2 regions of the Kitasatospora sp. cg17-2 genome follow, and region 2 is predicted to be linked to the other one. Evidence: predicted binding sites of a transcription regulator. Region 2 holds the regulator's gene; the other holds the start of a gene.

Region 1 (15,906 bases), 930 kb from region 2:
GGACTCGAAGATCTCGTCGTAGAAGCCGTTCTGCCCCAGCAGCAGCTGGTGGATCGTGCGCAGGAACTCGCCCGACGCCGCGCCCTGGATGACGCGGTGGTCGTAGGTCGAGGTCAGCGTCATGATCTTGGAGACGCCGAGGCGGGCCAGGGTCTCCGGGGCGGAGCCCTGGAACTCGGCCGGGTACTCCATGGCGCCGACACCGACGATGGTGCCCTGGTTCTGCATCAGGCGCGGCACGGAGTGCACGGTGCCGATGCCGCCGGGGTTGGTCAGCGAGACCGTGACGCCGGTGAAGTCGTCCATGGTCAGCTTGTTGGCGCGGGCCCGGCGGACGATGTCCTCGTAGGCCTGCCAGAAGCCGAAGAAGTCGAGGGTCTCGGCCTTCTTGATGGCCGCGACGACGAGCTGGCGGTCGCCGTTCGGCTTGACCAGGTCGATGGCCAGGCCGAGGTTCACGTGCTCGGGCTTGACCAGGTAGGACTTGCCGTCCTCCACCTTGTAGCTGTGGTTCATGCCCGGGGAGGCCTTGACGGCCTGGACCAGGGCGTAACCGATCAGGTGGGTGAAGGAGACCTTGCCACCGCGGGCGCGCTGCAGGTGGTTGTTGATGACAATGCGGTTGTCGATCAGCAGCTTGGCCGGGACGGCGCGGACCGAGGTGGCGGTCGGCACCTCCAGCGAGGCGTCCATGTTGGTGGCGACGGCCTTGGCCGGCCCGCGGAGCTGCACCAGCTCGGGGCCCGCGCTCGCGGGGGCCGGCGCGGGCGCCGGGGCGGCGGCCTTGGGCGCCGGGGGCGCTGCCGGGGCGGCGGCGAGCGGCGCGGGCGCCACGGGGGCCGCGGGAGCCGTCGGGGCCTGCTGCACCGGCGCGGGGGCGGCCGGGGCGGCGGGGGCCTGGACGGCCGGAGCGGCGGCGGGCGCGGGGGCGGCGGCGGGGGTCGGCGTCACGCCGACCTGGGTCGCGGCCTGGGTCACTGGGGTCACCTCGGTACCGGGCTTGTAGTCGGCGAAAAAGTCCCACCAGGCTCGGTCGACCGAGTTCGGGTCCTGGAGGTACTGCTGGTAGATCTCGTCGACGAGCCACTCATTGGGGCCGAAGCCAGTGGAGCTAGCCGAGCTGTTGGGGTGTTCAGGGGACTGTGGCGACACGGCGGCAACCGCCCTCTTCCGCTTCCTTTTGGGATGTTTGGACAGCGGGGATTAAGGCTACGCCTCCGATCAGTGATCGCGCAGTCCCCGGGGGGCAGGCGTCGCCCAGATCACAGTCCTGACCTGCGGTTTGGCTGGAAATGTGCGTTAGAAAGCCACAACGGCGGGGAACCGACTGCTTCCGATCGCCATCCAAAGTGTGACAAAAACGGACAAAGATGGGCGTCGGTCCTCTTTGTGCACTGTGTCGGATCTGTGACATCCGTCCCGTGCCGCCGGTCCGTCCGTGTCCCGGGCCGCTGGTTCGTCCGCGTCGTGGGTCCGGGGCCGGACCCACGACGCGGAGCGCGGTCAGCGCGGTCCGGGCAGCCGGACCTCGATCCGGCAGCCGCTCGCCGCCTCGGCGACCTCGATCCGCCCGCCGTGCAGGTCCACCGCCCAGCGGGCGATGGCCAGGCCCAGGCCGGTCCCGCCGTCGGCGCCGGGCCCGGCCGCGGTCGCGGTGCCGCTGCGGCCGAACCGCTCGAAGACCCTGGCCCGGTCCGCCGCCGGGATGCCGGGACCCTCGTCCTCGACCTCCAGCAGCAGCGCCCCCGGGCCCTCGTCGGGCCTGGCCCGCACCGTCACGGTGCCGCCGGGCGGGGAGTGCTTGCAGGCGTTGTCGACCAGGTTGGCCACCACCTGGTGCAGCCGTTCGGTGTCGGCGACGCCGGTCAGCCCGGCCGGGCTGACCTCCAGGGCGAGCCGGACGTCGCCGCGCCGGGAGAAGGCCCCGCCGGCCGTGGCGCCGTCCACGGTGACCCCGCGCAGCACGCCGTCCAGGAACTCGCGCACCTCGAACGGGCGCGCGTCCAGGTCGACCACGCCGCCGTCGATCTTGGAGAGGTCGAGCAGGTGGGTGACCAGCCGGCCGAGCCGCTCGGTCTGTTCCAGCGCGGCACCCAGGGTCGCCGGGTTGGGCTGGACGACGCCGTCGACCACGTTCTCCAGCACGGCCCGCAGCGCGGCGATCGGCGTGCGCAGCTCGTGCGAGACGTTGGCGACCAGCTCGCGCCGGTGCCGGTCGGAGGCCTCCAGGTCGGACGCCATCTGGTTGAAGGTCGCGGCGAGCTCGCCGATCTCGTCGCGCGAGTTCACCTCGACCCGGCGGCTGTAGTCGCCGGAGGCCATCGCGCGGGCGGCGGCGGTCATGTCGCGCAGCGGGGCGGTCAGCCCGTGCGCGAGGAACTGCATGAAGAGCAGCGAGGCGATCATCGAGAAGATCATGATGATCCGGATCTGGGTCTCGGACCGGATCGCCACGACCACCATGCCGGTGGCCAGGAAGACCGAGACGATCACCAGGAGGGCGAGTTTGCCCTTGATGGAGCGGACCGGGTCGAGCGGCCGGATGTCGGCCCAGACCCGTTTCGCGGCGCGGGCGGCCAGGGTGGGCGGCCGACTGCCGTCGATGTCCCCGTTGCGTTGCTGTGGAAAGGTCATTGGTCCCCTGTGGTCCCCCGCGTGGGTCCGCCGCACGGCGGTTCGGGACAACGGGCCCCCCGGCGGCCCGGTGTCCGAGGGTGGTGCCGCTACGAGAGCGGTGCCTCCAGCGCGTACCCGACACCGTGCACGGTGCGGATCCAGCTGGCGCCGATCTTGCGGCGCAGTGCCTTGACGTGGCTGTCGACGGTGCGGGTGCCGGACGCGTCCGTCCAGTCCCAGACCTCGGCCAGCAACTGCTCACGGGTGAGCACGGCGCGCGGCTGGGCGGCCAGGCAGGCGAGCAGGTCGAACTCGGTCGGCGTCAGGTGGACGTCGCCCGAGGCCAGCCGGACCCGGCGCTGCACATGGTCGATCTCCAGCTCGCCGAAGCGCAGGCTGCCCAGCGCGGGCGTCCGGGCGGCCTGCTGGGCGCGCTCGACGCGGCGCAGCAGCACATTGACCCGGGCGGCCAGTTCGCGCATGGAGAAGGGCTTGGTCATGTAGTCGTCGGCACCGACGCCGAGGCCGACCAGCAGGTCCGTCTCGTCGTCCCGCGCGGTGAGCATCAGGACCGGCACCGGGCGTTGGGCCTGGATCCGGCGGCACACTTCCAGGCCGTCGAAGCCGGGCAGCATGATGTCGAGGACGACGAGGTCCGGCTGCCAGGTGTGGAAGCCGTCGACGGCGCCGGGGCCGTCGTGGGCCACCGCCACCTTGAAGCCCTCCGCGCCCAACCGGGCCGCGATCGACTCGGCGATCGTGGGTTCGTCCTCCACCACCAGCACTCTGCGCTGGCTGCTCACCGTGCCGCCGGTGTTCTGGTTGTCCTGCTGAATTTCTGTCACGGTCACGCCACCGCCCCCAGGGCTGCGGGCCGGCCACCTGTGGGGATGGCGAAGGCTCCGCTTCGTAGTCTTGTTCCGTCGTGGACTGTGCCGGGTCCGCCGTCCCGTCGCGTGCGGGGGTGACGGCGAGGGCGTGGGCCGCTCTCCGTCTCCCGTACACCTCGCAGCGTACGGACCGCAGGTGATTCCCGGCAGGTGGACCGGACATTTCCGGCCCACGGACCGGTCGCTCGGACCGGCTTTCCGGCCCACCGGGAAGTGGGCACGGGCCGATACCTTACCCGGCGTTTTTTCACTCTGTAACGGTACGTATGCACATGAGTTGACACCAAGCCGCCGGTCAGGGCGGAAAGGGGCCCCGAAAGGGGTGGAAGGTCTGGACCAATGCGGGCCCGTTCGGACCCCGGATCCTCACGGCGTTCTCCCAGCGGACTCCCAGCTGTCGGACGTACCGTGACCACGACAAATTCGTGGGGGTGGGATTTCCGGAACGCGCCGGTACGTTGGACACGCGCGGGTGACGGCTGCGGGCGTTGGAGCGGAGGCGGCATGACGGATCGACAGGTGCCCGCCGGGTACGGCGGGCCGCCGTACGGGATGCTCCGGGCCGGTCTGCGGACCGGGGCGGTCGACTGGGTCCTGGCCCGGGTGCCGACCCTGCGCCGCAATCCCTTCGCCCTCGGCTACCTCGCCGTGGTCGGCGCCACCACGACTTTCGCCGGACTGGCCGACCCGGAGCTCGTGCTCCGGCTCCAGGAGGCCTCCAGTTCGGACGGGCACAATCTTCTGCAGCACCCGCTGCGCGCGCTGCTGTTCAGCGGCTTCTGGGTGGCCGGACCGGTCTGGATGCCCTATCTCTGGGCCTTCGCCTTCACCGTCGCGCCGCTGGAGCGCCGGGTCGGCCCCGGCCGGGCGGCCGTGGTCTTCGCGGCCGGGCACGTCGCCGCCACCCTGCTCTCCCAGGGTGTGGTCGTCGCCGCGGTGGAGACCGGGCGGATGGAGCCGGCCGCCATGGACCACCTCGACATCGGTGTCAGCTACGGCGTGCTCGCCAGCCTCGGCGCACTGGCCGGGCTGCTCCGGCCGGCGGGGCGCGTGGCCGTGCTCGCGCTGGCGGTGGCGCTGATCGCGGACCAGATCGCCACCGAGCGGGACCTCGTCACCGGGATCGGCCATCCGGCGGCGCTGCTGGCCGGGGTGGCGCTCTGGCGGTGGCTGCGCCGCTGGGACGGCCACCGGCCGCGCCGGGCCCCCCGCCGTGCCCCGCTCGGGGTGCCCGCCGAGCTGTCGTCCCGGCCGGCCTCCGCGTCCGCGTCCGCGGTCCGCCGGGCCGCTCCCGGGTCCGCGTGGCCGGGCCGCTCCTGAGGCCGTGCGGGTGGGGCCGCCTCCGGGCCCGCGCGGCCGGGGTCCGTCCGCCGGGACCGCTTCCCGGTCCGCATACCGGGCCTTTTTGACGGCCCCGCGCCGGCCCGCGCCGACCCCGTTCCGTTCGCTCACGGCGAACAGGTGGTGGGGAACATCCGGGGGCCGCCAAGCCTTAGTCAGGTCGACTCAAGTTCACTGACTGGGGAGAGATCATGGCATCGACGTCCACACCGCTCACCCTGCCCGTGCTGCCGCTCGACGACGAGGTCGTCCTGCCGGGCATGGTCGTCCCGCTGGACCTGAAGGACGCCGAGGTCCGCGCCGCCGTCGAGGCCGCGCGCGCCGCGGCCACCGGCGGTGCCGGGAAGCCCCAGGTGCTGCTGGTCCCGAGGGTGGACGGCTCCTACGCGGCGGCCGGCACCCTCGCCACCGTCGAGCAGGTCGGCCGGCTGGCGGACGGCGACCCGGCGGCACTGGTCCGCGCGGTGCGCCGGGTGCGGATCGGCGTCGGCACCACCGGGCCCGGCGCCGCGCTCTGGGTGGAGACCACGCCGTTCCGCGAGTCCTCCGTCGGCACCCCGGTGGCCGGCCGGGCCGCCGAGCTGGTCAAGGAGTACAAGTCGCTCTCCACCCAGTGGCTGCGGCGGCGCGGTGCCTGGCAGATCGTCGACCGGGTGGCCGCGATCGAGGGCGTCGGCGAGCTCGCCGACAACATCGGCTACGCGCCCTTCGCCACCGCCGAGCAGAAGCTCAAGGTGCTGCTGGAGGCCGACCAGGTCGCGCGACTGGAGTACGCGCTCGGCCTGCTCCGCGACCACCTCGCCGAGGAGGAGGTCAACGACACCATCCGCAAGGACGTCGAGGAGGGCGTCGCCAAGCAGCAGAAGGAGTTCCTGCTCCGCCGCCAGCTGGAGGCCGTCCGCAAGGAGCTGGCCGAGCTGAACGGCGACCCGGCCGACGAGGAGGACGACTACCGCACCCGGGTCGAGGCCGCCGACCTCCCGGAGAAGGTCCGCGAGGCCGCCCTCAAGGAGGTCGACAAGCTGGAGCGGGCCAGCGACCAGTCGCCCGAGGGCTCCTGGATCCGCACCTGGCTGGACACCGTGCTGGAGCTGCCCTGGAACGAGCGGACCGAGGACAGCTACGACATCGCCGGCGCCCGCGCGGTGCTGGACGCCGACCACGCCGGCCTGGCCGACGTCAAGGACCGCATCGTCGAGTACCTGGCCGTCCGCAAGCGCCGGGCCGAGCAGGCGCTCCTGGGGCAGCCCGACGCCCCGGACGAGGCCGTCGCCCCGAAGGGCGGCGGACGGCGGGCGGGCGGCGCGGTGCTCGCGCTGGTCGGCCCGCCCGGCGTCGGCAAGACCTCGCTCGGCGAGTCGGTGGCCCGCGCCATGGGCCGCACCTTCGTCCGGGTCTCGCTCGGCGGCGTCCGGGACGAGGCCGAGATCCGCGGCCACCGGCGCACCTACGTCGGCGCACTGCCCGGCCGGCTGGTCCGGGCGCTCAAGGAAGCCGGCTCGATGAACCCGGTCGTCCTGCTCGACGAGATCGACAAGGTCGGCTCCGACTACCGGGGCGACCCGGCCGCCGCCCTGCTGGAGGTGCTCGACCCGGCGCAGAACCACACCTTCCGGGACCACTACCTGGAGGTCGAGCTGGACCTCTCCGACGTGGTCTTCCTCGCCACCGCCAATGTGCTGGAGTCCATCCCCGAGCCGCTGCTCGACCGGATGGAGCTGGTCCGCCTGGACGGCTACACCGAGGACGAGAAGGTCGTCATCGCCCGCGACCACCTGCTCCCGCGCCAGCTGGAGCGGGCCGGGCTCAAGGACGAGGAGGTCGCGGTCGACGAGCCGGCGCTGCGGAAGCTGGCGGGCGAGTACACCCGCGAGGCCGGCGTCCGGAACCTCGAACGGGCGATCGCCCGGGTGCTGCGCAAGGTCGCCGCGCAGACCGAGCTGGGGGAGCGCGAGCTGCCCGCCGCGATCGGCGCGGAGCAGCTGCGCGCCCTGATCGGCCGGCCGCACCACGTGCCGGAGGCGGCCCAGGAGCCCGCCGAGCGCCGCACCGCGGTGCCCGGGGTGGCCACCGGCCTGGCGGTCACCGGGGCCGGCGGCGACGTCCTCTTCATCGAGGCCTCGCTCGCCGACGCCGAGACCGGCGGCACCGGGCTGACCCTGACCGGCCAGCTGGGCGACGTCATGAAGGAGTCCGCGCACATCGCGCTCTCCTACCTGCGCTCGCGCGGGGCCGAGCTGGAGCTGCCGGTCACCTCGCTGCGGGACCGGGGAGTGCACCTGCACATCCCGGCCGGCGCCGTCCCCAAGGACGGTCCGAGCGCCGGCATCACCATGACCACCGCGCTGGCCTCGCTGCTCTCCGGGCGCAAGGTGCGCGCCGATGTGGCGATGACCGGTGAGGTGTCGCTGACCGGGCGGGTGCTGCCGATCGGCGGGGTGAAGCAGAAGCTGCTCGCCGCCGACCGGGCCGGGGTCACCACGGTGATCATCCCCCGGCGCAACGAGGCCGATCTGGACGACGTCCCGGCCGAGGTGCTGGAGCGGCTCACCGTGCACCCGGTGGCCGACGTCCGGGAGGTGCTGCGGCTGGCCCTGGAGCCGGCCGAGGTGCTGGCCGCGGTCGCCTGACCCCGGGCCGGGTCCGGCCCGGCAGGCCCCGCCCGGAGCCCGTCCCGCCCGGTTCGCCGGACGGGACGGGCTCCGTGCGCCGTGCCAGACTGCGAAGATGCCGTCCCTCACCCAGCGCGCCCTGGCCCGGGTACCGGGCCGGGTGCGACCGGCCCTGGTCCGGCACCGGCGGCTGGTGAAGTTCCTGCTGGTCGGCAGCGGCTGCTTCGCCCTGACGGTGCTGATCAACTACGCGCTGCGGCTGACCGTCATGCCGCACATGCCGGTGCTGGCGCTGACCGTGGCGACCGTGGTCGGCACCGTCCTCTCCTACCTGCTCAACCGGCGGTGGTCCTTCCGCTCCTCCTGGCGCCGGCGCGAACCGCTGCTGTTCGTCCTGGTGAGCGCCGTCGCCGTGGCGGTGAACGACCTGCCGCTGATCGCCTCGCGCTACCTGCTGAACCTGCGCGAGCCCTGGGTCAGCCCGTTCACCCAGGAGCTGGCGGACTTCCTGAGCGGGATGGTGCTGGGCACCTTCGTGGCGATGCTGTTCCGCTTCTGGGCCATGCAGCGCTGGGTCTTCACCCGGGTGGAGCAGACCTGAGCCCGGGCGGGCCGGGCCGGGCCGGGGCGCCCCGGGGCGGGCCGGGGCACCCTGGGGCGGCTCGGCCTAGGCTCGGAAGGGCTCCTCGGTTCGTCAGGGCCGGGAGCCGCGGCCGGAGCGGGTGAGGATGATGCGTGAGACGGACGGCGCCCCGACCGGGCCCGCGAGCCAGCAGGGGATGCGCCGGGCCAACCTGGCGCTGGTGCTCGGTGTGATCGCCCGCGCCCCGCGCTCGCGCGCCGAGGTGGCCGCCGGGACCGGACTGACCAGGGCCGCGGTCTCCTCGCTCGCCGAGGAGCTGATCGGGGCCGGACTGGTGGTCGAGGAGGGCCCGGCCGCGCCCAGCGGCAAGGTCGGCCGCCCCGGCACCGCGCTCGGGCTCAACCCGGACGGCCCCGGCGGCCTCGGCGCCGAGATCGGGGTGGAGCACCTGGGCGCCTGCGTGGTCGACCTGCGCGGCGAGGTCCGCTCCTGGCAGCGCCAGGAGATCCGCAACCGGGGCCGGCGCCCCGCCGCCGTGATGGCCGACCTCGCCGAACTGGTCCGCCGGGCCGCCGCCGAGGCCGGACCGCGTCCGGCCGGGCTGGCCCTGGCCGTGCCCGGGCTGGTCGGGATCGACGGCGCCCTGCTCCAGCGGGCCGCCAACCTGGGCTGGGAGGAGGTGCCGCTCGCCGCCGAGCTGCGGCTCGCGCTGCGCGCCGCCGGTGCCGGGGAGCTGGCCGAGCTGCCGCTGCGGGCAGACAACGAGGCCAACCTCGGCGGGCTCGCCGAACGCTGGCTCGGCGGGGGACCGGCCGACTTCCTGCACGTCTCCGCCGAGGCCGGGATCGGCTCGGCGATCGTCGTCGAGGGCCGGCTGCTGCGCGGTGCGCGCGGCTTCGCGGGCGAGCTCGGGCACGTCCCGGTGCGGCCGGACGGTCCGCGCTGCGCCTGCGGGGCGCACGGCTGCCTGGAGCAGTACGCGGGGGAGGCGGCGGTGCTGCGCGCGGCCGGGCTGGAGGGCCTCCGGGGCGACTGGGTGGCGCTGCTCGCCGAGCGGGCCGAGGCCGGGGACGAGGAGGTGCGGCGGGCGCTCGCCGGGGCCGGCGCCGCGCTGGGGATCGCCTCGGCGGGCGCGGTCAACCTGCTGGACCCGGCGGAGGTGGTGCTGGGCGGCGGCTACGCGCAGCTGGCGCCCTGGCTGCTGCCCGCGATGCGGGGCGAGCTGGCCGCCCGGGTGACCGTCCGGCCCTGGGCGGACGAGCGGCTGACGGTCTCCCGGCTGGGCCGCCGCGGCCCCCTGCTGGGAGCCGCGGCGGGTGTGGTGCGGTCGGTGCTCGCCGATCCGGGCCGACTGGAGGCCTGAGGGCCAGGAGCTGTGGTCAGCCCTCGACCAGCTCGCGGCTGCGGTGCGAAGGCCGGCGCAGCACGGCGGCGAAGGTCACCGCGATCCCGGCCAGGGCCCAGGCGAGCAGCACGAGCAGCGGCCGGGTCAGCGCGGTGCCGTCGAAGTAGGCGATGGAGCGGGTCGCGTCGGTGCCCGCGCCGTTCGGGAACCAGGCCCCGATCGCCCGCCAGAACGGCGGCATCAGCGGCGGCGGGAAGACGCCGCCCGCGCTGGGGTTGCCGAGCACCACGAAGAGCAGCACCGCGACGCCGATGCCGATGATGTCGAACAGGCACTGCAGGGCCATGGTGAACGCGCCCACCGCGAAGACCACCAGCGCGCCGACGGCGGACAACGACCAGAACGGCCCGGGCAGCGCGTCCAGCACCGACTGGACGATGATCGCGCCGCCGATGCCGGCCGCGACCGAGTAGACCGCCAGCGTGCCGAGGCGGATCAGCGCCCGGTTGGTGTTGGCGGGCTTCGCCCCGGCGCTGACGCCGAGGATGGAGGCGACCAGGTAGCCGCCGACGCACCAGCCGATCACCAGGTAGAAGGAGGAGAGGCCGTTGGCGTCGCCCTTGGCGAGCGGCACCACGTCCTCGACCTTCACGGTGCGGCCCTGGGTCTTCTCCAGGCCGGTGACGATGCTCTCGGCGGCCCGGGCGGCGGACGGGCCGCGCGCGTTGGCGACCAGCAGCACGTCCTCGGTGGAGGCCGGGTTCACCACCAGCGCGGCGTAGACCTTCTGGTCCTTGATCTGCTCGGTGGCGGTCTCCGCGTCCGGCGCGGTGACGGCCTTGACGGCCTGGTCCGGGACCGACTCCAGGCCCTGGACGAACTTCGGGGCGACCTGCGGCGGGGCGACCACCGCGATCGACAGCTCGTGCGGGACGGGGTGGTGCAGGGCGCCCACGTACGAGGTGACGAAGCCGAGCTGGAGCAGCAGCACGCCGATGACCAGCATCGCGGCGCGCGGGGTGACCGCGCCCTTCAGCTCGGCGACGAAGCCCTTCCGCGGCTCCGGCGCCGATGCCCGCGCGGGTTCCTGCGTCGGTTCCTGGCCTGCCTGTTGCCCGGGGGCGGAGGTCATGCACATCTCCTTGTGTATCGGGGGAAACCGGATACTTAATAGCATGAACTAGTTTCCTCTGTGTTTCTCCCGCGCCGCAGCGGCCCGGGGCGGCTGCGGGATACTGGCGCGGTGAAGGTGCCGAACGAGGAGCGCGACGAGCAGCCCCTGCTGGCCGTGGAGCGCGAGGTCGGGGTGCTGTTCCGGCGCGGCCGGGCCCGGGTGGCGGAGCTGTCCCGGCGGGTGCATCCGCAGCTGGAGGGCATGGCGTACAGCCTGCTGGGCCATGTCGAGCAGGCCGGTCCGGTGCGGGTGACCGATGTCGGCGTGCACTTCGCGGTCGGCAAGGCGACCATCAGCCGGCAGATCCGGGCGCTGGAGGAGCTGGGCCTGCTGGCCCGGGAGGCGGACCCGCTGGACCGGCGTTCGGCGCTGGTGTCGCTCACCGAGGACGGCCGGCGGCGGTTCCTGGCGGCCCGGGACGCGCGGATGGACCGGGTGCGGGAGCTGATGGCCGGCTGGTCGGAGGAGGACGTGGTCCGCTTCGCCGAGTTGCTGCACCGCTTCAACGATGTGGTGGGCGAGGCGGCCGTGCCGAGCTCCTGAGTGCCGGAGCGGTCCTTCGGGAGCCCGGGCCGTGGGTCGGTCCGGGCTTTACTTGTTCTTGAAGAATGTTGCCCAAGTCAACCATCTAGTCCTATGGTTGCGTCAGGCAACTATCCCGAAGGACCTTGATGACCGCCACCGCCACCCCGACTGCCTCGACCGGAGCCGCCGCCGCCACCGACCAACCGATGACGCACCGGCAGGTGATGGAGGCGCTCTCCGGCCTGCTGCTCGGCCTCTTCGTCGCCGTGCTCTCGTCGACCGTCGTCTCCAACGCGCTCCCCCGGATCCTCACCGACCTGCACGGCGGACAGTCCGCCTACACCTGGGTGATCACCGCGACCCTGCTCACCCTCACCGCCTCCACGCCGATCTGGGGCAAGCTCTCCGACCTCGCCAGCAAGAAGCTGCTGCTGCAGATCGCGCTGGTCATCTACATCGCCTCCTCCGCGCTGGCCGGCTTCTCCCAGAACACCGGCCAGCTGATCGCCTGCCGCGCCCTCCAGGGCATCGGCGCCGGCGGCGTCACCGCGCTCGCCCAGATCTGCCTGGCCGCGATGGTCCCGCCGCGCGAGCGCGGCCGGTACAGCGGCTACTTCGGCGCCGTCTTCGCCCTCGCCACCATCGGCGGCCCGCTGATCGGCGGCGTCATCGTGGACACCTCCTGGCTCGGCTGGCGCTGGTGCTTCTACGTCGGGATCCCGTTCGCGCTGGCCGCCATCCTGGTGCTGCAGCGGACCCTGAAGCTGCCGGTGGTCCGGCGCAAGGTGCGGATCGACTACCTCGGCGCGCTGGTGATCACCGGCGCGGTCAGCCTGCTGATGATCTGGATCACCCTGGCCGGCAAGAACTACGCCTGGCTGTCCTGGCAGACCGCGGCCATGGTCGGCGGCGGACTGCTGCTCGGCGCCCTCGCCGTCGTGGTCGAGCGCCGCGCCGCCGAGCCGATCATCCCGCCGCACCTGTTCCGGCACCGGACGGTCACCCTGTCCGCGCTGGCCAGCGTCCTGGTCGGGATCGGGATGTACGGCGCCACCACGTTCCTCAGCCAGTACTTCCAGCTCGCCCGGGACAAGTCCCCGACGGTGGCCGGCCTGATGACCCTGCCGATGATCCTCGGACTGGCCGTCTCGTCCACCGTGGCCGGCCGGCTGATCACCAAGTACGGCAAGTGGAAGGCCTACCTGGTCGCCGGCACCCTGCTGCTCGCCGTCGGCTTCGCCCTGCTCGGCACCGCCCGGGCCGACACGGCCTACGGCCTGCTCTCGGTCTACATGGCGATCACCGGTGTCGGCCTCGGTCTCACCATGCAGAACCTCGTCCTCGCGGTGCAGAACACCGTGCCGCGCGCCGAGCTCGGCGCGGCCAGCTCGGTGGTCACCTTCTTCCGCACCATGGGCGGCGCGATGGGCGTCTCCGCGCTCGGCGCGCTGATGAACAACCGGGTCGGCCACTACCTCGCCGAGAACCTGGCCGCCGCGCACGTGCCGGCCTCCGGCGGCGCGCTCGGTGGGGGCATCCCCGACCTGCACAAGCTGCCCGCGCCGCTGGTGCCGCTGGTCACCGACGCCTTCGGGCACGGGGTCGGGGTGGTGTTCCTGGTCGCGGCGCCGTTCGCGCTGCTGGCCTTCGTGACGGTGCTGTTCATCCGGGAGACGGTGCTGCGGACCGCTCAGGACTGATGCGCCCGGGCTGGTCCGCTCGGGACTGGTCCGGCCGGACGCCCGCCCGCTTGCCGGGCTGGCGTTCGGCGTTGGAAGCCCCGTGCGGTCGTGCGGCGCCCGGGTCGTGCGCGGCGCCCGGGCGGGCGCCCGGGACGGGTGCGGGAACGGCCCCCCGGCGTGCGGGTCCGGGGCCTGCGCGGGTCGGCATGCATGCGGGCGGGCGGGCGGGCGGACGTTCGGGCCGGGCCGGGAACGGGAGCGGAGGGGCAGGGCCGTCCGGCGGCTGTCGGGTCCGGCCGGGGCAGGTACGGAGAACGGCCGGAGGGCCGGGAGTGGTGGTCCACTCCCGGCCCTCCGGCCGTTCGGTGCTGCGTGGCTCCTGCGCCGCGGGGCTACTTGCCCGCGATCAGCGACAGCCCGTAGAGGACGGCCGCGCCGCAGACGGCGAAGCAGGTGTAGGCGCCGGCCAGGGCCAGCTTGCCGCCGTTCGCCGGGGCGCCCGGTCCGGCCGCCTCGCGCTGCGCGGTGAGCGAGGCCTCGCGGCGGGACAGGGCCAGGATGCCGAGCGCGAAGACGGCGACGACGGCGACGGTGATGCCGAAGCTGACACCTGCGGTCTGGGCCAGGGCGTTCCACTTGATGTGCATGGTGTTTCGAGCTCCTCAGCCGGCGGCGGTCAGGCCGCGACCGTGGTCGAGGCGGGGGTCGGGGTGGCGGACGCGGCCGGGCCGACCTCGACCGGGGTGACGTCGGTGACGTCGTCGGCGGTGACGTTGTCCGCCCCGACCGGCTGGCGGCGGGAGATGACCCACATCGCGCCCGAGCCGGCCACCAGGGCGACGCCGACCAGCGCCACGCCCCAGTTGCCCTGCTCGGCCAGGAAGGCCGCGAGTCCGCCCACGGTGGCGGCGGCGGGCAGGGTCAGGCCCCAGGTGTAGACCATGCGGCGGACCAGGCCCCAGCGCAGCTCGGCCTTCGGGCCGCCGAGACCGGCGCCCATGATGCCGCCGGAGCAGACCTGGGTGGTGGAGAGGCCGAAGCCCATGTGCGAGGAGGTCAGGATGACCGTCGCGGCGGCCGACTCGGAGGCGAAGCCCTGGCGCGGGGTGATGTCCGCGAGGCCCTTGCCCATCGAGCGGATGATCCGCCAGCCGCCCATGTAGGTGCCGACCGCGATCGCGGCGCCGGCCGAGACGATGACCCAGGTGGGGGGCAGCGCGCCCTTCGGCAGGGCGCCGACCGAGACCAGGGTCAGGGTGATGATGCCCATCGTCTTCTGGGCGTCGTTGGTGCCGTGCGCCAGCGAGATCAGCGAGGAGGAGAAGATCTGGCCGGTGCGGAAGCCCTTGCCGACGGTCTCGCCCTTGGCCTTGCGGGTGATCGCGAAGGCGAGCTTGGTGGCGCCCCAGGCGGCCAGGCCGGCCACCAGCGGGGAGGCGACGGCCGGGATGAGGATCTTGCTGACGACGGTGTCGAAGTTGACCCCGTTGACGCCGACGCCGACCACGGTGGCGCCGATCAGGCCGCCGTAGAGCGCGTGCGAGGAACTCGACGGCAGACCGCGCAGCCAGGTCAGCAGGTTCCAGAGGATCGCGCCGGCCAGTGCGGCGAAGATGATCTCCGGATGGATGCCGGCCTTCTCGTTGACGATGCCGCCCGAGATGGTGGTGGCGACCTTCACGGAGAGGAACGCACCCGCGAAGTTGAGGACGGCCGCGATGGTGACCGCGACCTTCGGCCTGAGGGCTCCCGTGGCGATGGAGGTGGCCATCGCGTTGGCGGTGTCGTGGAACCCGTTGGTGAAGTCGAAGGCGAGCGCCGTGATGATCACAACGGCCACCAGGAACGAGATGTGTTCCATACCCAAACAATCGTCGTAGTTGTCGCACAGACGTTGGCGTTGTTCGCGACGGTAGGGATCCTGGATGAACGGAAGGTGAACAGGCATCGGAATCGTAGTTCCGATGGTGACTTGGGGGTGGCCGGGACCTTTCCAGGGGGTGCTGCCCACCGTGCTGAGCTGGACATTAGTGGAGATCTGCCCCGGTTCGCCCGTTTTGCTGAGAGCTGCCTCACACCGGGGGCGAAAAATTCATCGAGCCGTACGGGTGCGGTCTGTTTCCCGTGAGTAACCCATGGCAGGATCTGCGGAGGTCCGGCGACCCCGGAGCGTGGGCTTAGGGGAGGACGGGACCTATGGGCGGCGGGGTACGAGGAACGGAACGGACGGACGGACGACGGGCGGGCAACCGCGGCGGCGGACGGCCGGCCTGGGTGCGGGCCGCACTGCGCTGCGGGGCCGTGCTCGCGGCCGCCGCGCTGGCGCTGCCGCTGGCCGCCGGCGCGGCCTGGGCCGACCCGGCCCAGCCCACCCCCGGAGCCACCGCGCCCGGCGCGCCCGTGAACGACCCCAACGGTGACCCGCTCGCCGCCGCCAAGGCCACCCTCGGCCCGCTGCTGGAGCAGCTGCAGTCCCTCTACCAGGGCGCCGAGGCCGCCACCGAGCAGTACAACGCGGCCGTCGCCAAGGTCACCGAGCAGCAGGCCTCGCTCGCCGAGCTCAAGTCCAAGGTGGACCGCCAGGAGAAGCAGGTCGACGCCGGCACCGACCTCGCCGCGCAGCTCGCCGCCGCCCAGTACCGCAACGGCTCCGCGTCCGCCTACGCCGAGCTGCTGCTCTCCAAGGACCCGTACGAGGCCGTCACCATCGCCGAGCTGCTCGCCACCGCCAGCCGCTCGCAGAACGAGTTCCTCGCCAAGCTGACCTCCGACCGCGACGCGCTGGGCGTGCTGCAGAAGCAGAACGAGGAGGCGCTCAGCACCTCGCAGACCCTGGTCGGCCAGCAGGACGCCGCCAAGGCCAAGGTCGCCGCCGACCTCGCCGCCGTCGAGCAGCTGGTCTCCTCGCTCACCGGGGCGCAGCGCGCCGAGCTGGAGCAGGTCGAGAAGGCCAAGGCCGACGAGGCCCAGCTTGCCCTGCTCGCCTCCGGGGTGCTCGGTCAGGGCGAGCGCACGCCGTCGCTGGCCGGGCGGGCCGCCGTCGCCTTCGCGCTGGCCCAGCTGGGCAAGCCGTACGTGTGGGGCGGCGCCGGTCCGGACGTCTTCGACTGCTCCGGGCTCACCTCGCAGGCCTGGCTG
Region 2 (15,906 bases):
GGAGCCGACCGCCCCCAGCCCCGGGGGCTCCAACCTCGGCATCCCCCGGCCGCACGCTCGACGGGCACGACCGGACGCCCCCGAAGCGGGGCGAAGACAGGAGCGGCGGCGAGCAGCAGGCCGCGCGCTGCGCGCCCTTGAACAAGCAGCGAAACTCGTAACGGTCACCTCTCGCCCTACTGTCTCAACTCTCCTGAAACCACGCGTATCTGCCCTCGACCGCCTCCGGCTTGAATTCGATGAGGTGGTCTGCCCGATCCACCCTTCACGCTCGCGCTGCCCTTACAACTCCACGCAGCTTGTACTGACCAGTTGCCCGCGGACTGGAAGCCCTCACCCACAGACTTGCTTGGATCCTGAACTACGCCCGCGCGCAATAGATTCGTATGCGCATGGTTGACGTGCGCCACGCAACCTAATTCCTCGGCAACACTGGCTCGCATAGGGCACACCTCCGTCCGGGCCGCGCTGATCCACCAGCACGCGACCAGCGAGCGGGACAAAAAAGATTGCGGCCGGCATGGGCGCCGCGATCAACGATGCTCTCGGTCGGGGCACGACACCGCCCGACCGGCCGTAGAGGCACACAGGGGGCACGGGAGCCCAGAAACGCAAAAGGCCCCGCTCGGGGATCATGTCCCTGAGCTGGGCCTTTACTACTGGAGCGGGCGACGAGAATCGAACTCGCGCTATAAGCTTGGGAAGCTCATGTTCTACCATTAAACTACGCCCGCCTGACGAGTCGTCAGAGACGCTCGATCTGTCCTCACTGTACCCCATCCGTGACGGTCGTTGCACAGGTGGCCGGAGGTCGTGGCGGAGCCGCGCGGGGTCGGGGTGGAGGCGTACTGTGTGGGCCGCGTGAGACTGCCCCGGCGGTGGGTGCGGGCGGCGAGCCTTGGTGTGGAATGTCCGGAACTTCCCCTAATGTGACGCTGGTCCCGGGGCTCCGCCGTTCGGGGCGACGAGTACGGGTGAGTACCGGGGTAAGGATGGGAAGGGGATCGATGGAGCAGCGCGCCGTCGTTCGTTGTGCCGAGGGGCACCTGTTCAGCACCACCACGTTCCCGATGCAGAATCTCGGCGCCGGCCGGCTGGGACCGGGTCGGCTGATCCGGTGCCCGCAGTGCGGGCGGCTGAGGAGTTCGGTGCTGGCCGACGTACGGGAGCTGTCCGAGCCGCAACTGGCCCGGGCGCTGCGGCTGGAGGCCGCGGAGTTCCTCGCCTGACAAGGGCGGTCGTGGGAGAGATGTGACGGTTGCGGCCCCGGGCGATTCGTCCGGGGCCGCGTCGTGCACGTAACCTCGAAGCGTGCTGCTCTCTGACAAGGACATCCGGGCCGAGATCGACAAGGGCCGCGTGGTGATCGACCCGTTCGACCCCGCGATGGTCCAGCCGTCGAGCATCGACGTACGACTGGACCGCTTCTTCAGGGTCTTCGAGAACCACCGCTACCCGCACATCGACCCCTCCGAGGAGCAGCCGGACCTGACCCGGCTGGTCGAGCCGGAGGGCGACGACGCGTTCATCCTGCACCCGGGCGAGTTCGTGCTGGCGTCGACCTTCGAGGTCATCACGCTGCCCGACGACGTCGCCTCGCGGCTGGAGGGCAAGTCCAGCCTGGGCCGGCTCGGTCTGCTGACGCACTCCACGGCGGGCTTCATCGACCCCGGCTTCAGCGGGCACGTCACGCTGGAGCTGTCGAACGTCGCGACCCTGCCGATCAAGCTCTACCCGGGGATGAAGATCGGGCAGCTCTGCCTGTTCCGGCTCTCCTCGCCCTCGGAGCACCCGTACGGCTCGGAGCGGTACGGCTCGCGCTACCAGGGGCAGCGCGGCCCGACGCCGTCCCGTTCCTACCTGAACTTCCACCGCTCCGAGGTCTGAGCGGCGAAGCGGTAGCGGCGAAACGGCCACGGCGAAGCGGTAACGACGAAGCGGTAACGACGAACGGCGCGGGCGGCCACCCTGGACGGGGTGGCCGCCCGCCGCCGTGTCAGGCCCGCTTCGGGCGGGTGACGGCGACCAGCTCGCTGCCGTCCTCGGAGAGCCGCAGTTCGGTGCGGAGCTCGGCCAGCTCGCCCAGGTGGTGCAGATGGGTGCCGCCGCAGAAGATCCGCGCCGCGCCCTCGGGCAGCTCGCAGTTCCACTCGCGGCGGGCGGTCAGCTCCGGGCCGGGGACGTCGATGCGCACCGCGGCGTCGGCGGCGACCCAGCCGGCCAGCCGGCGGTTGACGGCCTCGGTCAGCTCGGGGAGGGCGTCGGCGAGGGCCGGGAACTCCTCGGTGGCCTCGGCGGTGAAGCCCTTCTTGCGGAGCGACTTGCCGAGCCGGTAGGTGTCGGTGCTGGCCTCGGTGTCCATCACCGAGCTCGCCATGGCGAGGCTGTCGAAGTCCGGGTGGCCGAAGGCGTCGGTGCGGCCCGGGTCCTTGCGCCAGCGCGGTGCGAGCGCCTCGTTGAGGGCGAGGGCGAGCAGGTGGCAGCCGCTGTGGGAGGCGCTGAGCGCCCCGCGGCGGCCCGCGTCGACGGCGAGGGCGGCGGTCCGGCCGACGATGTCGCCCGGGTCGGCCGCGAGCACGTGCAGGACCAGCCAGGACCACTCCTCGTCGCCGCGCCGGACCGGGATGTCGGCCCCCACGAGCACCTGACCGCCGTCCGGGCCGACCGCGCCGGTGAGGCAGTCGACGACGGCCAGCTCGACGCCGTCCACGGTGAGCGTGCCGAGGTCGGCGGGCTGGTCGGGCCAGGTGTGGTCGAGCGGGTGGAACGGCGTCGCCCCGGTGACCACGGCGTACCGGCCGCCGTCCAGCGGGTGCACCGCGAGCACCGTCGACTCGCCGGTCACCGCCCCGGCCGGGAAGCTGACGTGCGTGGTGGGGAGGGTCATGCCTGGCTCCGTGCGGGTGAGGGTGTACTGGACAGGACGAACAGCGCGGCCCGAGCGGGACGGCCCGGGCAACGGCAACGGGCCCCGCGAGGCGAGGCCCGTGCTCCATTGTCCCCGAGGTCCGGGGGCGCGCCCGGGAGGGGGACGGGGTCAGCCGAGGGTCGGCAGCTTGATCAGCACCAGCAGCGCCAGCAGCTGCAGCGCCGCCGCACCGGCCGCCTTGCCCCAGGGCAGGTCGTGCACCCGGCGGACCATGCTGGTCAGCAGGAACGCGCAGAGCAGCCAGGTCGCCCAGCCGACCACCTGGACCAGCAGGTTGTCGGCCGGCAGCACCAGCGCCAGCACCAGCCGGGGCGCGTCCGTGACCCAGCCGATCAGCACGGCCAGGCCGACCGTGGACTGCCACGGGCCGTCGCCGCCGAACTGCCGGGCCAGCGCGTAGGTGACCGCGCCGAGCATGCCGCCGGCCAGGGTGAAGCCGATCGCCGCCGCCAGCAGCGCGGTGAGCGCCACCGTGAAGGTCGAGTTGACCACGTCGTCGCGGGTCATGCCGAGGCCGAGCACGGCGAGGGCGCCGTAGAGCAGGGAGACCGTGACGGCGGGCAGCCAGACCTGGTGGTCGCGGGTGCGGTCGAAGATCGCGGTGGGGGTGCGGAAGAGCCCGGTCAGCAGTTCGCGCCAACTCGGCCTGGGCCCGGTGGCCTGCGGCGCGGACTGGCCGCCGGCCCGGTAGACGGCGACGTTGTCGTCGCCGTACCCCTGGGCCTCACCCTGCTGCCCGTAGCCGTCGGAGTACGGCGGCTGCTCCGGGGCGTAGGAGGACGGCTCGCCCGCGTACGGGTCGGCGCCGACCGGGAAGGCCCGGGTGTGACCGGGCTGGTCGGCCGCGTACGGGTCCCGCTGAGGCCCGCCGTAGGGCCGCCCCGGCTGCCCCGGCTGCCCCGGCTGTCCCGGCTGCCCCGGGTAGGGCTGCCCCGGCTGCCCCGGCCCCGGGTAGGGCTGCTGCCCCGGGTACGGCCCCCGCTGCCCGCCGTACGGGTCCTGCTGCGAGGCGTACGGGGAGCGGGGGCCGGGACCGTACGGGTCCGTCGGGCCCTGCGGGGCGGACGGGCCGCCGGGGCCCTGCTGCGGACCGGTGAAGTACTCCGGTCCGTCCGTCTGCCCGTACCCCCCGGGCGCCGCCTGCTGCTGCGGGGGCGCCGACCATCCGCCACGGGGGTCGGCGCCCTGACCGCTGTCGTATCGATTGCCAGCCACGTTCCGAAGGTACCCGCCCGGCGGGCACCCCGGTGGCCGGGCACCGGACCGGGTCCGGTTTGCAGCGAGCCTGTTACTGCCGCGGGACCACGGCCACCGCCGCGAAGTCACGGCCACCGCCGCGAAGTCACGGCCACCGCAACGGAGTCACGGCCCCACCGCCGCGGGGGTCACGGCCCCACCGCCGCAGGGGTCACGGCGGCGCGCTACTGCCCCACGGCCACCTTCGGCCCGTGCACCGAGGCCGCGGCGCTGGTACCGGCCGGGCACCCGCCCGGGCCGGCCGAGGTACGGACCGCGCCGACCGGCAGCAGGGTGCCGCAGGCGATCCGGATGCCGTTCGGCAGCTCGTTGTCGGACTCCACGATCGCGCCGTCACCGATCACCGCGCCGTCCAGCGCGGTGCGGTCGCCGACGGTCGCGAAGGCGCCCACGATCGAGTCCTTGACCAGGGTGTCGGCACCGATGACGGCACCGGGCAGGATCACGCTGCCCTCGACGATCGCGCCGGCCTCGACCACCGCGCCCTCGGCGACCACGGTGCCGCCGCTGAGCACCGCGCCGTGCCGGACGGTCGAGCCGGGCAGCAGCAGGGCGTCGCCGGTCGGGCCGGGGACGGCGGGCGAGTCGACCTTGCCGAGCACGAGGTCGGCCGAGCCCCGGACGAAGGCGGCCGGGGTGCCGAGGTCGAGCCAGTACGAGGTGTCGACGACGCCGCGCAGCAGCGCGCCGGTGGCCAGCAGCTCGGGGAAGGTCTCGCGCTCGACGGAGACCTCGCGGCCGGTCGGGATGCGGTCGATGACGGAGCGGGTGAAGACGTAGCAGCCGGCGTTGATCTGGTCGGTGACGATCTGCTCCGGCGTCTCCGGCTTCTCCAGGAACTCCAGCACCCGGCCGTGCTCGTCGGTCGGGACGAGGCCGAAGGCGCGCGGGTCCTCGACCCGGGTGAGGTGCAGGGTGACGTCGGCCCCGGCGGCCACGTGGCCGTCGCGCAGGGCGGCGATGTCGACGCCGGAGAGGATGTCGCCGTTGAAGACCAGGACCGGTTCGTCGGGGCCGCAGGTGAGCCCGGTGGCCGCGTTGCGGATGGCGCCGCCGGTGCCGAGCGGCTCGCGCTCGGTCAGGTAGACCAGCTCGATGCCGTAGGGGGTGCCGTCCTGGAAGTGGTCCTCGAAGACCTCGGCCAGGTAGGAGGTGGCGAGCACCACGCGGGTGACCCCGGCCGCCGCCGCGCGCGCCAGCTGGTGCGCGATGAACGGGACGCCTGCCACCGGCAGCATGGGCTTGGGGGTGTGGGTGGTCAGCGGACGCAGTCGCGTGCCCTTACCACCGACCAGCATGATCGCCTCGGTCATGGTCTGCGCTGTTCCCCTTGTGCTCTGTGCGGCCCGGCCCGGCGGGCCGATACCTCCGTCGGTGTGGTGTACGCCGTTCCGGGGGCCGGAACGGATCGACCGGCTCACGGCCGGTCCGGCGCCTACTGTATTTCCTTCTGACAGGAGCGCCGCGCGGTGGTCCTGCCCCCGGCGCCCGGGACGGGACCGGGCGCCGGCCGCGAAGACCCGGGGCGGTCACCGGGAAAGCCCGGGGCCGTCACCGGAAAAACCCCGGGCGGATGCCGGAAAACACCCGGCCCGGGCGGATGCCGGTGGCACCCCCCGGGCCGGGCGGTTGTTGCAGAACTGTCGAACAACCGGGCCGGTTCACGGCCCCGTCGGGCGGGACGCCGCTCAGGCGTCGACCGTCTGCGGCTCCTCCGCCTCGGCCGGCGGGACCGCCTTGACCGAGTCGAGCAACAGCTGGGCGACGTCGACGACCTTCAGGTGCTCCTTGGCCGCGCCCTCGTTCTTCTTGCCGTTCACCGAGTCGGAGAGCATGACCAGGCAGAACGGGCAGGCGGTGGAGACGATGTCGGGGTTGAGGGACAGCGCCTCGTCCACGCGCTCGGTGTTGATCCGCTTGCCGATGCGCTCCTCCATCCACATCCGCGCGCCGCCGGCGCCGCAGCAGAAGCCGCGCTCCTTGTGGCGGTGCATCTCCTGCTGGCGCAGACCGGGGACCTTGTCCATGATCTCGCGCGGCGGGCTGTAGACCTTGTTGTGCCGGCCCAGGTAGCAGGGGTCGTGGTACGTGATCAGGCCCTCGACCGGGTTGACCGGCACGAGCTTGCCCTCGTCGATGAGGTGCTGCAGCAGCTGGGTGTGGTGGATGACCTCGAAGTGGCCGCCCAGCTGCGGGTACTCGTTGGCGATGGTGTTGAAGCAGTGCGGGCAGGTCGCCACGATCCGCTTGACCGGGGCGTCCTCCAGCGCGGCGTTCAGGGTCTCGACGTTCTGCGCGCCGAGCATCTGGAAGAGGAACTCGTTGCCCAGGCGGCGGGCGGAGTCACCGGTGCAGGACTCCTCCTTGCCGAGGATCGCGAACTGCACGCCCGCGGTGTGCAGCAGTTCGGCGAAGGCCTTGGTGGTCTTCTTCGCGCGGTCCTCCAGGGCGCCGGCGCAGCCCACCCAGTACAGGTACTCGACCTCGGCGGGGTCGATGTCCTCGCCGATCACCGGCACCTCGATGCCGGTCTCCTTCTTGAGCTCCTTCACCCAGTCGAGACGGGCCTTGGTGGCCATGCCCCAGGGGTTGCCCTTGTTCTCCAGGTTCTTGAGCATGGTGCCGGCCTCGGTGGGGAACGAGGACTCGATCATGACCTGGTAGCGGCGCATGTCGACGATGTGGTCGATGTGCTCGATGTCGACCGGGCACTGCTCGACGCAGGCGCCGCAGGTGGTGCAGGACCACAGCACGTCCGGGTCGATGACGCCGTTCTCCTCGGCGGTGCCGATCAGCGGGCGCTCGGCCTCGGCCAGGGCGGCCGCCGGGACGTCCGCCAGCTGCTCGGCGGTGGCCTTCTCCTCGCCCTCCGCGTCCTTGCCGCCGCCGGCCAGGAGGTAGGGGGCCTTGGCGAAGGCGTGCTCGCGCAGGCTCATGATCAGCAGCTTCGGCGAGAGCGGCTTGCCGGTGTTCCAGGCCGGGCACTGCGACTGGCAGCGGCCGCACTCGGTGCAGGTGGAGAAGTCGAGGATGCCCTTCCAGGAGAAGTGCTCGACCTGGGAGACGCCGAAGACGGCGTCGTCGGCCGGGTCCTCGAAGTCGATCGGCGCGCCGCCGCTGGTCATCGGGCGCAGTTCGCCGAGCGCGGTGGAGCCGTCCTCCGCGCGCTTGAAGTAGATGTTGAAGAAGGCCAGGAAGCGGTGCCAGGCGACGCCCATCGAGGGGTTGATGCCGATGGTGATCGCCCAGGCGAAGGAGGTGCAGATCTTCAGCATCGCGAAGACGTAGACCAGGTTCTCCAGGGTCCCGTGGGACAGGCCGCGGAAGGCCGCCACCAGCGGGTAGGAGATCAGGTACTTGGCCTCGTAGGAGCCGACGCCCTCCAGCGCGCCCTCCAGGCCGCGCAGGATCATGATGCACAGGCCGATGCCGAGGATCGTGTACTCGACGTAGAAGGCCTGCCAGGCGATCGAGCCGGCGAAGCGGGACTTGCGGCCCGCCCGGCCGGGCAGGCTCAGCAGGCGGATCACGATCAGGGCGGCGATGCCCAGCGTGGTGAAGGTGCCGACCAGCTCGGTGAAGAGCTCGTACGGCAGCCAGCCGCCGAGCACCGGCAGCACGAACTCGGCGTCGAACAGCTGGAAGAACGCGGTGAGCAGGGTCAGGCCCAGGGTGAAGAAGCCGACCGCGACGAACCAGTGGGCGACGCCGACGATCCCCCAGCGGTTCATCCGGGTGTGGCCGACGAACTCGACCGCCACGGTCTTCGCCCGCTGGGCGGGCTGCCCGAACCGGGCGGCGTCCGGCTGGCCGGTCCGCACCACCCGGTAGATGTACAGCGCCGCACGAGCGGCGAGCGCGGTGCCGACCACGAACGTGACCAGCGAGATGACGATCGCTGCTAGCTGCATCGGCTCTCCGTCTCCTGCGGCTTGCTTGTTACGGGTGTGCGGTGTCTCCGGGGCAGTGTACTCGTCGGTAACTTCCTGGGCCGACGGCCCGGACATTACCGCCGGGCACCACTTCTCCTGAAGATGCTCAAGGTATGGCGGCAGTCACGTGAACGCACGCCCGGGGGCACCCCGGCCGTGTCCCGGCGGCCGCCGCAGCCGTCCGCGGCTCACCAAAGTTGAGCGCTCCGGACTCATAGCTGTTGACGCGTCCCGGCCCGTCATGCATCCTTGAGCCTGTAAAGCTCAACTCTTCCGTGGAGGTATTTACGATGGCACGCGCGGTCGGCATCGACCTCGGCACGACGAACTCGGTCGTCAGCGTTCTGGAGGGTGGCGAGCCCACCGTCATCACGAACGCCGAGGGCGCGCGGACCACGCCGTCCGTCGTCGCCTTCGCCAAGAACGGCGAGGTGCTCGTCGGCGAGGTGGCCAAGCGCCAGGCGGTCACCAACGTGGACCGCACCATTCGCTCGGTCAAGCGCCACATGGGCACCAGCTGGAAGATCGGGCTGGACGGCAAGGACTTCAACCCGCAGCAGATCAGCGCCTTCATCCTGCAGAAGCTGAAGCGCGACGCCGAGTCCTACCTGGGCGAGACGGTCACCGACGCCGTCATCACCGTCCCGGCGTACTTCTCCGACTCCGAGCGCCAGGCGACCAAGGAGGCCGGTGAGATCGCGGGCCTCAACGTCCTGCGCATCGTCAACGAGCCGACCGCGGCCGCCCTGGCCTACGGCCTGGACAAGGACGACCAGACCATTCTGGTCTTCGACCTCGGCGGCGGCACCTTCGACGTCTCGCTGCTGGAGATCGGCGACGGGGTCGTCGAGGTGAAGGCCACCAACGGTGACAACCACCTCGGTGGCGACGACTGGGACCAGAAGGTCGTCGACCACCTGGTCAAGGTCTTCCAGGCCGGCCACGGCGTCGACCTGTCCAAGGACAAGATGGCGCTGCAGCGTCTGCGCGAGGCCTCCGAGAAGGCCAAGATCGAGCTGTCCTCGTCCTCCGAGACCTCGATCAACCTGCCCTACATCACGGCCTCCGCCGAGGGCCCGCTGCACCTGGACGAGAAGCTCACCCGGGCCCAGTTCCAGCAGCTCACCTCGGACCTGCTGGAGCGCTGCAAGGTCCCGTTCCACAACGTCATCAAGGACGCGGGCATCGCCCTCTCCGAGATCGACCACGTCGTCCTCGTCGGCGGCTCGACCCGGATGCCGGCCGTCGCCGAGCTCGTCCGCGAGCTGACCGGCGGCAAGGACGCCAACAAGGGCGTCAACCCGGACGAGGTCGTCGCCATCGGCGCCTCGCTCCAGGCCGGTGTCCTCAAGGGCGAGGTCAAGGACGTCCTGCTGCTCGACGTCACCCCGCTGTCCCTCGGCATCGAGACCAAGGGCGGCATCATGACCAAGCTGATCGAGCGCAACACCACGATCCCGACCAAGCGCTCCGAGATCTTCACCACGGCCGAGGACAACCAGCCGTCCGTGCAGATCCAGGTCTACCAGGGCGAGCGCGAGATCGCGGCGTACAACAAGAAGCTCGGCATGTTCGAGCTGACCGGCCTGCCGCCGGCCCCCCGCGGCCTGCCCCAGATCGAGGTCACCTTCGACATCGACGCCAACGGCATCATGCACGTCGGCGCGAAGGACCTCGGCACCGGCAAGGAGCAGAAGATGACCGTCACCGGTGGCTCCGCGCTGCCGAAGGACGACATCGAGCGCATGATGCGCGAGGCCGAGCAGTACGCGGAGGAGGACCACAAGCGCCGCGAGGCCGTGGAGACCCGCAACCAGGCCGAGCAGCTCGTGTACTCCACCGAGAAGTTCATCGCCGACAACTCCGACAAGCTCCCGGCCGACGTCAAGACCGAGGTCGAGACCGCCATCGGCGAGCTCAAGGAGGCCCTGAAGGGCGACGACATCGCGGCGATCCGCGAGGCCTCGGAGAAGGTCTCCACCACCGCCCAGAAGCTCGGCCAGGCGCTCTACGCCAACGCCGACGCCGCCGGTGCGGCGGGCGCGGCCGGCGACGCCGGTGACGCCGGTGCCAAGGACGACGACGTCGTCGACGCCGAGATCGTGGACGACGAGAAGCCCAAGGGCGGTGCGGCATGACGGAGAAGCCGCAGGGTGCCGAGCCCGGCGACGACTCCGCCGCCGAGGAGGCCGTGATCAAGGCCGCCGAGGAGGCCGCCTCCGCCGGTGCCGAGGGCACCGAGGCGGGCCTCGCCTCGGGGGACGCCACGGCCAAGCAGCTGGCCGAGCGCACCGCCGATCTCCAGCGCCTCCAGGCCGAGTACCAGAACTACCGCAAGCGGGTCGAGCGCGACCGGCTGACGGTCCGCGAGATCGCCGTCTCCAACATCCTGGAGTCGCTGATCCCGGTCCTGGACGACATCGGCCGGGCCCGTGACCACGGCGAGGTGACGGGCGGCTTCAAGTCCGTCGCCGAGTCGCTGGAGACGGTCGTCGCCAAGCTGGGCCTGCAGCAGTTCGGCAAGGAGGGCGAGCCCTTCGACCCGACCATGCACGAGGCGCTGATGCACAGCTACTCCTCGGAGGTCACCGAGGACACCTGCGTCCAGATCCTCCAGCCCGGCTACCGGATCGGCGAGCGGATCATCCGCCCGGCGATGGTCGCGGTCGCGGAGCCCCAGCCGGGCACCCAGACCGCGCCCGGCCCGGACGCCGACACCGCCAAGGGCGGGGAGAAGAAGGACCAGGCCGACGGTGGCTCGGACAGCTGACCACCGGTGACAGCTGACAACCTTTGCGCTGCGGAGTCGTACGCCGGCCAGTACGGCGGACGGCTCCGCAGCGCGCTGTCGAGGGTCCCCGGCACCACTGGCCGGGTTCCGACCGTTGACAGCACTGTGACGATGGACCTCGGGAGGTGGCGTCGGCCATGAGCGGCAAGGACTACGTGGAGAAGGACTACTACAAGGTCCTCGGCGTGCCGAAGGACGCCAGCGCCACAGAGATCAAGAAGACCTACCGCAAGCTGGCGCGCGAGTTCCACCCCGACGCCAACAAGGGCGACACCAAGGCCGAGGAGCGGTTCAAGGACATCTCCGAGGCCTACGACGTCCTCTCCGACGAGAAGCGCCGCAAGGAGTACGACGAGGCCCGCACCCTCTTCGCCAACGGCGGCTTCCGCTCCGGCGGCCCCGGTGGCACCGGCAGCTACAGCTTCGACTTCGGCGACCTGTTCAACGGCAGCCAGGGCGGCGGCGGCAGCGGCGGGATCGGCGACGTCTTCGGCGGCCTCTTCAACCGGGGCGGCCGGCAGGCCCAGCCGCGGCGCGGCTCCGACGTCGAAACCGAGGTGACGCTCTCCTTCGAGGAGGCCGTCGACGGTGCGACCGTCCCGCTGCGGATGACCAGCCAGGCCCCCTGCCGTCTCTGCAACGGCACCGGCGCCAAGTCCGGCACCACCCCGCGGGTCTGCCCGACCTGCGTCGGTTCCGGCACCGTGAGCCGGGGCCAGGGCGCGTTCGCGCTCTCCGAGCCCTGCCGGGACTGCCGCGGCCGCGGCATGATCGTCGACGACCCGTGCACCGACTGCCACGGCAGCGGCCGGGCCAGCTCCGCCCGCACCATGCAGGTCCGGATCCCGGCCGGTGTCCAGGACGCCCAGCGGATCCGGCTCAAGGGCAAGGGCGCCCAGGGCGAGCGCGGCGGCCAGCCCGGCGACCTCTACGTCACCGTGCACGTCGACCCGCACCCCGTCTTCGGACGCAAGGGCGACAACCTGACCGTGACCGTGCCGGTCACCTTCCCCGAGGCCGCCCTCGGCGGCACCATCGAGGTGCCGACCCTGAACGGCCCGTCGGTGAAGCTCAAGCTGCCCCCGGGCAGCGCCAACGGCCTGACCCTGCGGGCCCGCGGCAAGGGCGCCACCCGCAAGGACGGCACCCGCGGCGACCTGCTGGTCACCGTGGAGGTCGTGGTGCCCCAGACCGTCACCGGCGACGCGCTGACCGCACTGGAGCAGTACCGCGAGGCGACCGCCTCCGACGACCCACGAGCCGCCCTGTTCAGAGCGGCGAAGGGAGCGTGACGACCAGATGATCCCCGACGAACCCATCGGACCCGGCCTCGGTGACGGCCTTCCCGGTGGTGGCCTTCCCGGCGGCGGCGCCCGTCGCACCACGCGCCGCAGCGCCCCGCAGCCCCACTACGTGCTCACCGAGGAGACCCCGGTCTACGTGATCTCGGTGGCCGCCGAGCTCTCCGGTCTGCACCCGCAGACCCTCCGCCAGTACGACCGGCTCGGACTGGTCTGCCCCGACCGCACCGCCGGCCGGGGCCGACGCTACTCCGCGCGCGACATCCAGCAGTTGCGCGAGGTCCAGCGGCTCTCCCAGGACGAGGGCATCAACCTGGCCGGCATCAAGCGGATCATCGAGCTGGAGAACCAGGTCACCGCCCTCCAGTCCCGCATCGCCGAACTGGCCGACTCCCTGGAGGGCGCGGCCACCGCGCTCCAGCAGCGCGAGGCCACCATCCACGCCTCCTACCGCCGCGACCTGGTCCCCTACCAGCCGCCCACCCCGCACTCCAGCGCCCTGGTGGTCTGGCGCCCCAAGCGCTGACCTCCCGCGCCGCGGCACCGTCGCCGCCGGTTTCCCCCTGGCCGGGGGGTGCCGGCGGCGCGGCGTTTGGTGAGAGAGTGCTCGGTGCAGGCAACAGCAGATCGAGAAACACCGATGCCGGCCCTCGAAGGCTCTGTCCAAGATCCCCGTCGAAGTCGGAGCCCCGGCTTCACACAGCCCTATCCGACACCAGGGAGCCGCAGATGAGCGACCCGGCCGATCCCGGACTCACTTCAGGCGGTCTCGGCGTCCTTTCGGATAATGCGCGCAAGCTGTATCTCGACATCCTGCACACCCACGGTCGCCTGATGCCCGAAAACCGGGAGGCCGCCGACGCCGAGTACCTTCAGGAGCTTCTCGACATCGGCCTGGTGGTGCCGGACACGGACGATCCCCACGTCCTCGTCGCCGTGGACCCCCAGCAGCTTTCGTCCGGGCTCATCGCCTCCTGGCAGCGCCGGGCCCTCGACCTGCTCTCCCGGGCCGAGGCACTGCCGATCGACCTGAAGGACCTGACCGAGGCTTTCCACACGCCGAAGCAGACCGGCGGCAGCATCGAGTACGTGCGCGGAAAAGTGCTGATCAACCAACGGCTGGGCCAGTTGACCACCAGCTGTACCGAGGAGTTCCTGGCCGCGCAGCCGGGCGGTCCCCGCCCCCCGGAGGCCCTCGCCAGCAGCCGGGACCGGGACCTGGCCCTCCTCCAGAGAGGCGCCTCGTTCCGGACGATCTACCACCCGAGCACCCGCTACCACCCGGCCACCAGGGACTACGTCCTGGCGATCACGGACGGGGGCGGGGAAGTCCGCACGCTGGACGAGCCCTATACGCGACTCATCGTCGTCGACCGGCGGACCGCCATCATTCCCGTCGCCGACGACCTGAATGTGGCCGCGTTCATTCACGACAGGGCGATCATCAGCTATCTGGTCTCCGACATCTTCGAGCGCAACTGGAACCGCGCACTCGAATTCGACGGCGCCCGAGCGGTACCCCAGGAAGTCATCTCACGCCTGCGGCAGACGATCATCGATCTGCTGCTGAAGGGCACCAGCCACCGCGTCATAGCCAGGAGTCTCGGCATCAGCGAACGCACCCTCGCACGTCACATAGCGGACATGCGGGAGGACTACAAGGTCGATTCACTGTTCCAGCTCGGATACGTGCTGGCCCGAACCCCTCAGCACGGTCACCCCGAGAGCCGGCCGGACGGGCTGGACCAGGTCACCGACTGACCCGGCGAGCCCCCCGACGGACCGGCTCAGGTCCAGTTGCTGTCGCTGTCCGTCAGTGCCAGCGTCCGCAGCTCCGAGGACGCGGGGCTGTGCGACGCGGGCCGCTGGCCGGAAGCTGCCGAGACAATCTGGCTGCTCGCGGTCAATACTGCTACAACGGCAGCGATCGAAGCCGCCACAATGCGAACGTGCCGGCGCAGGCGAAGCATGCGATCACGCCTTCCTGAGTAGTCGCAAGGTATCGAGCAATGGGAACAGCTGAGCAATCGACCACATAATGCCCCAGCTCGAACGCGCGCGCCACATGCCCCCTGCGCAGAAGTGCGTCATCTCCATGCCAGGCAGTCAGATGCCACCTCGAAGCAGTGGACTCGGCCGCCCCGCACGATGGACGATCAGTTCGCTCCCGATGGTCCCGGCAAGCTCACCACACTTGCCGATGTACCTTCAATTCACCATTCGGCCCCGCCCCTCGAGCGGAGACCGCAGCCACGCCGATCGGAACCCCTGACCCAACCCTGCCGGACCTGGTGAACCCGATCAGCCACTCCCCGGAGTCGACATGACTGAGCCCTACCTGCGTCACCATGACAGCCAGGCCCACGAGGGTCGGCGTGCACGAGTCTTCCTGGCCGCGCCGCTGATGCGGTTGACCGGGCCGGCGGACAGCGTGGTGACTCTCGCCAGCCGGACGCGGCTGACGACCCTCCGCACCACCCTTCTCCGCAGTGGTGCCGCCGTCTACAGCGCCCACCACAGTGACGCCTGGACCGTCGCCGGGCGCGCCCCCGAGCCGCGGGTGCCGTCGGACTTCCGCGCGCTGCAGTCCGCGGACCTGGTCTTCGCCTACGTGGGCGCACCGCTCTCCGCCGGCGTCAGCCTGGAGCTGGGCTGGGCGTCCGCCCTGCGCAAGCCGATCGTCCTGCTGGTGGACGAGGCCATCACCCACAACCCGCTGATCGCCACCATCGAGCAGGTCGCCCCCGTCCTGCCGCTGGTCTTCGACGACACCTGGTCCCAGGAGGCGCTCCACCACACCGTGGAGACCGCCCTCGACTGGGCCGGCATGGCGCTCTCCCTGCGCGAGGGCTTCTGGACCGCCCCCGGCGAGCAGTTCACCGTCCCCCGGCAGCAGCCCCCGGCCGTCGGCCCGACCGGCTACTGGCCCACCGGCGCGGCCGCCGGCTGATCGCGGGTCAGGCACCGGTCCCCGTCCGGGATTCCGGCGTCCGCCGGCCGAGCCGGAACGGCTTCCCCGCGTCGTGGCGTTCCCGCGGCCGGGCGGTGCGAGCGGTGACGGTCCGTTCGCTGCGCCCCGGCCGCGAGGCGACCGCCCGCCGCGCGGGACCCGCGCTCCCCGCCGAACCGGCTGGGGGCGCGATCCGGTCGACGCCCTCGGCCGTCGGCGGGGCTCCCGTCGAACGGTCCCCCGCCCCGATCCGGTCGGCGACCGCCCGCGGACCGACCGGGCCGCAGGAGGCGTCCACCACCGACGGTCCCGGCTCGACCGGGCGTTCCGGCGCGGCGGAGTCGCCGGCGTCGATCTCCGCGCCCCGGCCGCCCTCGCACGGCACGGACGGGCGGAGCTCCCGGCGGCCGCAGCCGGAGGTGTTCAGCGCCCCCGAGCCCGTGACGACGGCGGGGTCAGCCGTCGTCACGCCCGCCCCGCATCAGCCAGCCGAGCTGGAAGAGGGTCTGGGCACCGTAGCGGTCGCGCAGGCGGGAGATGTGGGCGGCGACGGTGCGTTCGCTCAGGCCCAGCCTGGTGGCGACGGCGCGCTGGGTGAGGCCCCGGGCGAGGAGGCGGCCGACGCGTTCGGGAGCGCTGTGGGCGGCGCCCCGGCCGGGCGCGGCGGAGCGGCCGATGGCGTCGGCGCGGCACCAGTCGCGCTCGAAGGCGTTGACGATGAAGGCGATCCCGGCCGGGTCGGTGAT

Evidence for each region. The regulator HspR, encoded in region 2, represses chaperone genes until heat shock. The targets are predictions, from matches to a motif close to TTGAGNNNNNNNNNCTCAA.
Region 1: lon (endopeptidase La) is a predicted target of HspR. The motif match lies at 4,998-5,016, and genes of this name have one in related genera.

Annotation. Positions count from the first base shown of each region.
Region 1 covers NZ_CM132923.1:6,080,209-6,096,114, forward strand. Annotated here, with positions in the region: gene ACW14Y_RS25680 (multifunctional oxoglutarate decarboxylase/oxoglutarate dehydrogenase thiamine pyrophosphate-binding subunit/dihydrolipoyllysine-residue succinyltransferase subunit) at 1-1,152, opposite strand, end outside; gene ACW14Y_RS25685 (sensor histidine kinase) at 1,504-2,634, opposite strand; gene ACW14Y_RS25690 (response regulator transcription factor) at 2,724-3,461, opposite strand; gene ACW14Y_RS25695 (rhomboid-like protein) at 4,011-4,826, shown strand; gene lon (endopeptidase La) at 5,039-7,477, shown strand; gene ACW14Y_RS25705 (GtrA family protein) at 7,575-8,060, shown strand; gene ACW14Y_RS25710 (ROK family transcriptional regulator) at 8,191-9,405, shown strand; gene ACW14Y_RS25715 (ABC transporter permease) at 9,422-10,519, opposite strand; gene ACW14Y_RS25720 (MarR family winged helix-turn-helix transcriptional regulator) at 10,631-11,104, shown strand; gene ACW14Y_RS25725 (MDR family MFS transporter) at 11,233-12,786, shown strand; gene ACW14Y_RS25730 (hypothetical protein) at 13,161-13,415, opposite strand; gene ACW14Y_RS25735 (inorganic phosphate transporter) at 13,445-14,629, opposite strand; gene ACW14Y_RS25740 (NlpC/P60 family protein) at 15,043-15,906, shown strand, end outside.
Region 2 covers NZ_CM132923.1:5,152,384-5,168,289, reverse strand. Annotated here, with positions in the region: tRNA gene ACW14Y_RS21895 (tRNA-Gly) at 661-734, opposite strand; gene ACW14Y_RS21890 (hypothetical protein) at 1,008-1,229, shown strand; gene dcd (dCTP deaminase) at 1,312-1,887, shown strand; gene ACW14Y_RS21880 (alanyl-tRNA editing protein) at 1,997-2,887, opposite strand; gene ACW14Y_RS21875 (YIP1 family protein) at 3,038-4,144, opposite strand; partial or broken gene manB (mannose-1-phosphate guanylyltransferase) at 4,426-5,499, opposite strand; gene ACW14Y_RS21865 ((Fe-S)-binding protein) at 5,875-8,097, opposite strand; gene dnaK (molecular chaperone DnaK) at 8,409-10,256, shown strand; gene grpE (nucleotide exchange factor GrpE) at 10,253-10,888, shown strand; gene dnaJ (molecular chaperone DnaJ) at 11,047-12,201, shown strand; gene ACW14Y_RS21845 (heat shock protein transcriptional repressor HspR) at 12,209-12,736, shown strand; gene ACW14Y_RS21840 (TrmB family transcriptional regulator) at 12,940-13,971, shown strand; gene ACW14Y_RS21835 (TIR domain-containing protein) at 14,534-15,160, shown strand; gene ACW14Y_RS21830 (hypothetical protein) at 15,168-15,629, opposite strand; gene ACW14Y_RS21825 (LuxR C-terminal-related transcriptional regulator) at 15,616-15,906, opposite strand, start outside.